Regions from separate parts of the Pseudomonas sp. 1176_21 genome, predicted to be linked through region 1. Evidence: predicted binding sites of a transcription regulator. Region 1 holds the regulator's gene; each other region holds the start of a gene.

Region 1 (3,276 bases):
GACCCTCTGTTGCGCAAGCGCGTGGTGCTGATCGATACCGCCGGCCTGCAGGCCAGCGACCCGGCACTGCGCATGCAGCTCGAAACCCTGGCCGGGCGCGGCATCCAGGCCAAGAATTACCTGGTGCTGGCCACCACCAGCCAGAAGCAGGTGCTGACCGCTGCCTACCACAGCTACAAGCGCTGCGGGCTGGCCGGTTGCATCCTGACCAAGCTCGACGAAACGGCGTGCCTGGGCGAGGTGCTGAGCCTGGCCATCACGCATGAGTTGCCGGTGGCCTATCTGACCGATGGGCCGCGCATTCCGGACGATCTGCACTTGCCGCGCCGGCACCATCTGGTCAGTCGCGCGGTCAGTGTACAAATGCAGGATGATCCCAGCGAAGAGGCAATGGCCGACATGTTCGCCGATCTGTACCACAGCGACGGCAAGCGTGTCGGCTGAGGTAAATGTGTATACGTTGCAAAGTACCTACATCAATGGTCTGCCAGGCATTTTTCAGGTGTTGAAAGCGCAGCCAGTCATGTGGCCTCGGTCTAAGTAAGACAAGGTAAAGAACAAACATGGGCAGCATGCATCCCGTACAGGTGATCGCCGTGACAGGCGGCAAAGGTGGCGTCGGCAAGACCAACGTGTCAGTGAACTTGTCATTGGCGCTGGCTGAGCTTGGCCGTCGGGTCATGCTGCTGGACGCCGACCTGGGCCTGGCCAACGTCGACGTCTTGCTCGGCCTGACCCCCAAACGCACACTGGCCGATGTCATCGAGGGCCGCTGCGAGCTGCGCGACGTGCTGCTGCCGGGGCCTGGCGGGGTACGCATCGTGCCTGCGGCCTCCGGCACCCAGAGCATGGTGCACCTGGCGCCGGCCCAGCATGCCGGGCTGATCCAGGCGTTCAGCGAGATCGGCGACAACCTCGACGTGCTGGTCATCGACACCGCGGCCGGCATCGGCGATTCGGTCGTCAGCTTCGTGCGCGCGGCCCAGGAAGTGCTGCTGGTGGTGTGCGACGAGCCCACGTCCATCACTGACGCCTATGCCCTGATCAAGCTGCTGAACCGCGATTACGGCATGAACCGTTTCCGGGTGCTGGCCAACATGGCACAAAGCCCTCAGGAAGGCCGCAATCTGTTCGCCAAGTTGACCAAGGTCACGGATCGCTTCCTGGATGTCGCCTTACAATACGTCGGTGCTGTGCCCTACGACGAATGTGTCCGCAAGGCAGTGCAGAAGCAGCGAGCAGTCTACGAAGCCTTTCCGCGTTCCAAGTGCGCGCTGGCCTTCAAGGCCATTGCTCAGAAGGTCGATAGCTGGCCGTTGCCTGCCAACCCGCGTGGTCATCTGGAGTTCTTCGTCGAACGGCTGGTGCAACCGACCAGTGCGGGACCAGTGCTATGAGTGCAAGCGGCTATCGGATGTACAGCAAGGCTTCGCGTGATGCCCAGTACGAGCTGATCGAGCGGTACGCACCCTTGGTCAAGCGCATTGCCTATCACCTGCTGGCGCGTCTGCCAGCCAGTGTGCAGGTGGAGGACCTGATCCAGGCCGGCATGATCGGCCTGCTCGAGGTCTCCAACAAGTACGACTCCAGCAAGGGTGCCAGTTTCGAGACCTATGCCGGTATCCGCATCCGTGGGGCCATGCTCGACGAGGTGCGCAAGGGGGATTGGGCGCCGCGTTCGGTACATCGCAATACCCGCATGGTGAGTGACGCGATTCGTGCAATTGAAGCAAAAACCGGTCGTGATGCTAAAGATCACGAGGTTGCTGCCGAACTTCAATTGAGTCTCGATGATTATTACGGGATTTTGAACGATACCTTGGGCAGTCGCCTGTTCAGTTTCGACGACCTGTTGCAGGACGGCGAACATGAAGGCCTGCACGAGGACGGCGCCAGTGCCCAGCTCGAGCCATCGCGCGATCTGGAAGACGAGCGCTTTCAGGCAGCCCTGGCGGATGCAATCGCCAACCTGCCCGAGCGTGAGCGCCTGGTGCTGGCGCTGTACTACGACGAAGAGCTGAACCTCAAGGAAATCGGCGAGGTGCTGGGGGTCAGCGAGTCGCGTGTCAGCCAGTTGCACAGCCAGTGCGCCGCACGCTTGCGCGGTCGCCTGGGGGAATGGCGGGCGCGTTGAGCAGCCGTTCCATACAGTCGTGAAATGTAGTGCCCGAATTGATTGAATGCGCGTTCAGCGCTGAGCGCGTTAAAGACTGCTTGGAGGTCTAATTGAACAAAGACATGAAAATCCTCATCGTCGACGATTTTTCGACGATGCGGCGGATCATCAAGAACCTGTTGCGTGACCTGGGCTTCACCAATACCCAGGAAGCCGACGACGGCAACACCGCGTTGCCGATGCTCGAAAGCGGTCACTTCGATTTCCTGGTGACCGACTGGAACATGCCCGGCATGTCCGGTATCGACCTGCTGCGCAAGGTACGTCTGGATGAGCGCCTCAAGCACCTGCCGGTGCTGATGGTGACGGCCGAAGCCAAACGCGAACAGATCATCGAAGCCGCCCAGGCGGGCGTCAACGGCTATGTGGTCAAACCGTTCACCGCCCAGGTGCTGAAAGAAAAGATCGAAAAGATCTTCGAGCGCGTCAATAGCTGAGGTACGCCACGGGGGCGCTTATGGAGCAAAAAAGATCATCTTTGGACGACTTCGAGTCGACTCTGAAGAAACATGCCCAGGAGCTGGTCAGCAGCCTTGAAAAAGGCAGGTTCGGCGACGCGGTGCAACTGATCCATCAGCTGAACCAGACCCGTGACCTTGGCCTGTACCAGGAAGTCGGCAAGCTTACCCGCGAGCTGCACAGTGCGATCGTCAGTTTCCAGATCGATCCGCACATGCCGCAGGCCGAGGAAGTCTCGCAGATTACCGACGCCACCGAACGCCTGTCGTATGTGGTCAAGCTGACCGAGGGCGCTGCCAACCGCACCATGGACCTGGTGGAGGCAAGCACGCCGGTACTCAATGACCTCAGTGCCGAGGCGGCCAGCCTGAGTGGCGACTGGCAGCGCTTCATGCGCCGCGAAGTCGAGGCTCCTGAGTTTCGCGAGCTGGTCAAGCGCGTCGACAGTTTCCTGACGCACAGCGCCGAGGGCAACCGCAAGGTCGCCGGCCATCTCAACGACATTCTTCTGGCTCAGGACTACCAAGACCTGACCGGCCAGGTGATCAAGCGCGTCACGGCACTGGTCACCGAAGTAGAAAGCAATCTTCTGAAGCTCGTGTTGATGGCGAGTCAGGTCGACCGGTTCGCCGGCATCGAGC
Region 2 (3,276 bases), on a different contig from region 1:
CGAACAGCTTTTCCAGGTCGCCTTGGCTCGGCAGCAGCCCGGGCGCCGGTGGCTGGCCCAGCTGGGTGCGCTTGGGGTCGACGAAGCGCGCACCGGGAATGTGCCCGCTGCCATAGCGTTTCGTGCTGGTCAGGTCGACCAGGATCAGCCCCGGCGCATCCAGGCGGGCTTGCAGGTCGGCGGGTTCAATCACCAGGGGCAAGCCGGAAAAGTCAGTCATCCAGAGTCTCCAGATCGGAACAGAGTGGGCGATTGTAGCGCATGGGTCAGGTGCTGCGGTTGCTGAAGGCGGTGAGGGCGCGCTCGATGCACTGGGCGGTCTTGCCGAACGCCTGCACGCTGATCTCCGAGAACGGGCCGCCGCCCTGGTCGGCCAGCACCACCATCACCACCTTGCCGTTGCTCGACAGCGAGCGCAGCAGCAGGTGCTGGCCACGGAACAGCACGCGCAGGGTGCCGGGCAGCAGGGCACCGAACTGGGCATAGTTGTCCGGGGTCAGGCGCAGTTGTGCCGACTGGGTCAGCAGGCGTTGCAGCAGCTTGCTCTGGGCGAGCGGCACCACCAGGCCGCCGGCCTCGGCGGGCAGCCCGGCGATCTGGTGCACGCGCAGGTGGGTCATGCCCTTGTCGGCCATCAGCATCATCACCCGCTGCATGCCGCAGGCCACCAGGGCATCGCGGGCGTAGGTGGTCAGGTGCATGGCGTTGGTGAATGCACTGGGCTCCACCAGCAGGTCGGCGCAGTACTTGCGCCAGGCCCCCAGCGATTCGGTCGAGGGCACGTCGGCAGGCCGCAGGCGGCGGTGTACGTAGTGCGAGCCGGTCGGCCAGATCAGCGATTCGGCGGGGTGGTAGAGGTCGTCGTCGGCGTGCAGGCGCGCACTGTTGGCGGCCTGCTGGTGCACCTGTTGCTGCACCTCGCTCAGCGGCACCTGCAGGTACAGGCTGGTCAGGCGTTGCCAGCGCTGGCTGTGCGGGCAGTCCCAGGCGTGCTGCGCCGCCAGGGCCAGGCCGTTGGCCAGCAGTACGGTGTTGGCCGGCTGGTTGAGCCAGCGGCGCAGGGCCGGGTCGGCGTCCAGCAGCTGTTGCTGGCGCAGCGGGTTGTCGTGCAGGCGGGCGATGTGCATGACCTTGACCAGCAGGCGGCGTTCTTCGCTGAGCACGTGGTAGCCCTGGGTGACCCAGTTGGGCAGGCGCCAGTAGTCGGCCAGGGCGCGGCACAGCGCCAGCAGGGGTACACCGAACAGTTCGCGCTCCACGCGCAGGGCCGGCTCGCCGCGGTGCACCACGCGCACTTCCCATTCCTCGATCAGCTTGGGGTGCGCCAGGGCCAGGGTCCACAACGGCGAGAGGAACAGCAGGCTGCCCCAGTGGATCTCCTGCCACAGCCGTGCCAGTTGGCTGGCGAACAGGCCGCTGGCCTGCTGGCTGGCATGCAGGCTGATCATCTGCAGGTGGCGCAGGGCCTTGGGGATCTGCGCCGGCGGCGCGGTGGGCAGGCGCAGCAGCAGTTCTTCGGCGCGCTTGAGGCCAAGCCGGTTGAGGGCGATTTCCAGGCTTTCGGCCGGCTCGGCCATGCTGGCGTGGGTATGCCGGTTGGCTTCGCGCATCACGCTGAGCACCAGCGCGGGGCTGTCCTGCATCAGATCGGCGATGTCACGCAGCGAGCGGCGGCTGTCGCCGATGGCGGCTTTTACCCGCTCGTGACTGTCCAGCGGCACCGGCAGTTGCACGCTGTCGAGCAGTTTGATCCAGGCGTCTAGGGTCTTTGGAATTTGAGTTGGCACGTGAGTTCACTAGGCATGCTGGGAGGTGGCCGAACTGGCTTTTCGCCTTGACTGGCTATAGTCTGGCGCAGAACTGCCGATAAGTAGAAGAAGAGTTTTACGAACTTCCGCCCCCGACCCTGACCACGACAGTAAGTGCTTCCAATCTATGGCTAAAATTATCGGCATCATTGTCGTATTCGCGAGCGTGCTTGGCGGATACGTTCTTTCTCACGGCAAGATCGCGGCCCTGATTCAGCCTTTCGAGGTGCTGATCATCGGCGGTGCCGCCTTTGGTGCGTTCCTGCAGGCCAACCCCGGCTACATGACCATGCACGTGATCAAGAAGTCGCTGAGCATGTTCGGCTCGCGCTTCTCGCACACCTTCTATATAGAAGTGCTGGGCCTGATCTACGAGATCCTCAACAAGAGCCGGCGCGAAGGCATGATGGCGATCGAGGGCGATATCGAAGACGCCGCGGCCAGCCCGATCTTCGCCAAGTACCCGGCGGTACTCAAGGATGAGCGCATGACCGCGTACATCTGCGATTACCTGCGCATCATGTCCACCGGCAACATGGCCCCGCACGAGCTCGAAGGCCTGTTCGACATGGAACTGCTGAGCATGAAGGAAGAGCTCGACCACCCGTCCCATGCCGTGACCGGCATCGCCGACGGCATGCCCGGCTTCGGTATCGTGGCGGCGGTACTGGGTATCGTGGTGACCATGGCCTCGCTGGGCGAGGGCGACCAGAAGTCCATCGGCTTGCACGTGGGTGCGGCGCTGGTGGGTACCTTCTTCGGTATTCTGGCGGCCTACGGCTTCTTCGGCCCGCTGGCCACCTCCCTGGCCCACGACGCCAAGGAAGAGGTCAACGTGTACGAGGCGATCAAGGCCGCACTGGTGGCGTCGGCCTCCGGCATGCCGCCATCGCTGGCGGTGGAGTTCGGTCGCAAGGTGCTGTTCCCCAAGCACCGTCCAAGCTTTGCCGAGCTGGAACAAGCAGTTCGCGGTCGCTGATCCATGGAAAACAATCAGCCGATCATCATCAAGCGCGTAAAGCGCTTCGGCGGCGGCCATCACGGCGGCGCCTGGAAAATCGCGTTCGCCGACTTCGCCACGGCGATGATGGCGTTCTTCCTTGTGCTGTGGCTGCTGTCCACCGCCACGCCCGAGCAGAAGATCGCGATTGCCGGCTACTTCAAGGACCCCATCGGGTTCTCCGAGAGTGGCACCCCGTACATCATCGACCTGGGCGGCTCGCCGGAGCTGGCCCCGGAAAAGACCATCAACCCTGAAGTGCAGTCCGAGCCGACGCCTGACACCAGCATCCAGCTGGACAAGGACGCGGTCGAGAGCATGGCCGAGCAGGTCGAGAAAGACCGCTTGAACCTGGTGCTGCAGGAGCTGCAGAACAAGGTCGAAGAGAACCCGCAACTGCAGAAGTTCAAGGACCAGATCCTGTTCGAGATCACCCAGGACGGCCTGCGCATCCAGATCATGGACGCC
Region 3 (3,276 bases), on a different contig from region 1:
GTTTCGTTGGCGATCTCGATCAGACGCTTGGCGATCAGCGGACGTGCGATGGAAGTACCCAGCAGGTACTCGCCTTCGTAGACGGTGTTGGCGCGGAACATCGGGAACACGAAATCGCGGACGAATTCTTCTCGCAGGTCATCGATGTAGATCTCTTTGACACCCATGGCCTGAGCCTTGGCGCGGGCCGGTTCGACCTCCTCGCCCTGCCCCAGATCGGCGGTGAACGTCACCACTTCACAGTTGTAGGTATCTTGCAGCCACTTGAGAATCACCGAAGTATCAAGGCCGCCGGAATACGCCAGTACGACCTTTTTTACGTCCGCCATGCCATCACTCCACGGGTTGTACGGAAAGCCGGTGATTCTACCGGCCTTACCGCAGAATTTACAGTGGGGCGACAGCTTGTGACGACAAAGCGACAGAAATTGTCGTCGGCGCGACCGGCGGTCGCACCGTCGAATCAGGCGGCGGGTTTGCCTGCCTGGGCGGCCGGCGTCTGCGTGGGTGCCGGCGCAGGCGGGGTCGCTGCCGGTTCGGCAGGCTTGTGCGGGGCAACCTCTGCGGGCTTCTCGACCGGGGTGACGCGGTCGAGCTGGATGTTCACCCGGCGGTTGCGTGCCCGATTGGCGGCATTGGTATTGGCCGCCAGCGGATAGCGCTCGCCATGAAAGCGCACGGTGATCTGCTCTTCGGGGATGCCATGGGCCTTGAGGTAGTCCTGCACCGCCAGAGCGCGGCGACGCGAGAGGTCACGGTTGGTCAGGCGGTTGCCGCTGTTGTCGGAGTGGCCATCGAGCTCGATGTGGTTGACCGTGGGGTCGGCCTTGAGGAAGTCGATGATCACGTCCAGGCGGGCACGTGCATCGGCATCCAGATCGATACCGCCGCCCGGAAAGCCCACGCGTGCCTGGCGCACCTGGTCATAGTTCATCGGCAGCAGCTTGGCCGCACAGGCCTGGTAGTCACCGTAGGCACGGTTGAACTTCACCGGCAGCACGCGCACTTCCATGCTGCGCCCGGCTTCGCCGGTGTAGTTGCGCACCACGGTGCTGCGCCCGTCCAGCAGGCCATTGATGAGCCGGCTGGCCTGGCCCTGGGAGCTGTTGAACAGCACGCCGCTGCGCGCCATGCGCACCGCGCCCAGGTTGATGTCGCCACGCCCGGGCTGCCACGGTGCGGCGGCGGCCAGCAGGGTCGCGGAGCCGGCGCCCAGCACATTGCTGGTGGAGCGCAGCTGGAAGGTGGCCTGCTCGCCCGCGCGGCGCACGAACTCGCCGCTGCCGAAATCGGCGATCGGCTGGATCAGCCGGCATTCGAACTGATCGCCCTCGACCTTCCACTCGACGTTCTCCACGCGAGTCTGGAAGGTGAGTGCCACGGCCGGCAGGCTGGCAAACATACTGAGCAGGGCTAGGTAACGCTGGCGCACGGGCGGCTCCACAAATTTCTTACGGCATACCTGCAAGCTATCGGACGCCCTGCGCAAAACTTGATAGCGAGTGCTCGGATCGGGCTTTTCCGGTAGCATTCACCGGGAGTTCGAACCGCCTGGAATCCCCAATGTCCGACCGCCTGACCCTCCTGCGTCCCGACGACTGGCACATCCATCTTCGCGATGGCGCTGTATTGCCCCATACCGTCGGCGACGTGGCGCGCACCTTTGCCCGCGCCATCATCATGCCCAACCTGGTACCGCCGGTACGCAACACTGCCGAAGCCGACGCCTATCGCCAGCGCATCCTGGCCGCCCGCCCTGCCGGCAGCCGCTTCGAACCGCTGATGGTGCTGTACCTCACCGACCGCACCCAGCCCGAGGACATTCGCGCGGCCAAGGCCAGCGGATTCGTGCATGCCGCCAAGATGTACCCGGCCGGCGCGACCACCAACTCGGACTCCGGCGTGACCAGCGTCGACAAGATTTTCCCGGTGCTCGAAGCCATGGCCGAGGTGGGCATGCCACTTCTGGTGCACGGCGAAGTGACCCGCCCCGAGATCGACGTGTTCGATCGCGAGAAGCTGTTCATCGACGAGCACCTGCGCCGTGTGGTCGAGCGCTTCCCCACGCTCAAAGTGGTGTTCGAGCACATCACCACTGCCGAAGCCGTGCAGTTCGTCAACGAGGCCCCGGCCAACGTCGGCGCGACCATCACCGCCCAGCACCTGCTGTACAACCGCAACCACATGCTGGTGGGCGGTATTCGCCCGCACTTCTACTGCCTGCCGATCCTCAAGCGCAACACCCACCAGGTGGCTCTGCTCGACGCAGCCACCAGCGGCAGCAGCAAGTTCTTCCTCGGCACCGATTCGGCGCCCCACGCCCAGCATGCCAAGGAAGCCGCCTGCGGCTGTGCCGGCTGCTACACCGCGTTCGCCGCCATCGAGCTGTACGCCGAGGCGTTCGAACAGCGCAACGCGCTGGACAAGCTGGAAGGTTTCGCCAGCCTGCATGGCCCGGCGTTCTACGGCCTGCCGGCGAACACCGACCACATTACCCTGGTCCGCGAAAGCTGGACCGCCCCAGGCAGCCTGCCATTCGGCGAGCAGACTGTCATCCCGCTGCGCGCCGGTGAGCAACTGCGCTGGCGCCTGCTGGAGGAGACTGTGTGAGCGACGATTACGAAGACGACCAGGAAGGTCAAGGCGGCGGTTCGCGCCATCCGATGGCAGAGCGCTTTCGCGGCTACCTGCCGGTGGTGGTGGATGTTGAAACCGGTGGTTTCAACTGCGCCACCGATGCACTGCTGGAAATAGCCGCAGTCACCATCGGCATGGACGAAAAGGGCTTCCTGTTCCCGGAGCACACCTATTTCTTCCGCGTCGAACCCTTCGAGGGCGCCAACATCGAACAGGCGGCCCTGGACTTCACCGGCATCAAGCTCGATCACCCGCTGCGCATGGCGGTCAGCGAAGAGTCGGCGCTGACCGACATCTTCCGCGGCGTGCGCAAGGCCCTCAAGGCCAATGGCTGCAAGCGCGCGATCCTGGTGGGGCACAACAGCAGTTTCGACCTGGGCTTCCTCAACGCGGCCGTGGCGCGCCACGACATGAAGCGCAACCCCTTCCACCCGTTCTCCAGCTTCGACACCGCCACCCTGGCTGGCCTGGCCTATGGTCAGACCGTGCTGGCGCGGGCCTGCCAGAGTGCCGACATCGACTTTGACGGGCGGGAGGCACACTCGGCGCGCTACGACACCGAGAAGACGGCCGAGCTGTTCTGCGGCATCGTCAATCGCTGGAAGGAAATGGGCGGCTGGCAGGACTTTCGCGACTGAC

Evidence for each region. Region 1 encodes FliA, which starts transcription of late flagellar genes. Its sites were predicted from a motif close to CTAAAGTTTNNNNNNNNNNNGCCGNTAA; they were not measured.
Region 2: motA (flagellar motor stator protein MotA) is a predicted target of FliA. The motif match lies at 1,843-1,870, and genes of this name have one in related genera.
Region 3: FW760_RS09840 (flagellar protein MotY) is a predicted target of FliA. The motif match lies at 1,470-1,497, and genes of this name have one in related genera.

What each region holds. Positions count from the first base shown of each region.
Region 1 covers NZ_VXCV01000008.1:66,991-70,266, forward strand. The annotation lists gene flhF (flagellar biosynthesis protein FlhF) at 1-444, shown strand, start outside; gene fleN (flagellar synthesis regulator FleN) at 564-1,397, shown strand; gene fliA (RNA polymerase sigma factor FliA) at 1,394-2,134, shown strand; gene FW760_RS18835 (chemotaxis response regulator CheY) at 2,239-2,613, shown strand; gene FW760_RS18840 (protein phosphatase CheZ) at 2,634-3,276, shown strand, end outside.
Region 2 covers NZ_VXCV01000005.1:366,674-369,949, forward strand. The annotation lists gene FW760_RS14960 (rhodanese-like domain-containing protein) at 1-220, opposite strand, end outside; gene FW760_RS14965 (HDOD domain-containing protein) at 267-1,787, opposite strand; gene motA (flagellar motor stator protein MotA) at 1,936-2,787, shown strand; gene motB (flagellar motor protein MotB) at 2,791-3,276, shown strand, end outside.
Region 3 covers NZ_VXCV01000003.1:374,182-377,457, reverse strand. The annotation lists gene FW760_RS09845 (argininosuccinate synthase) at 1-329, opposite strand, end outside; gene FW760_RS09840 (flagellar protein MotY) at 464-1,432, opposite strand; gene pyrC (dihydroorotase) at 1,564-2,610, shown strand; gene rnt (ribonuclease T) at 2,664-3,275, shown strand.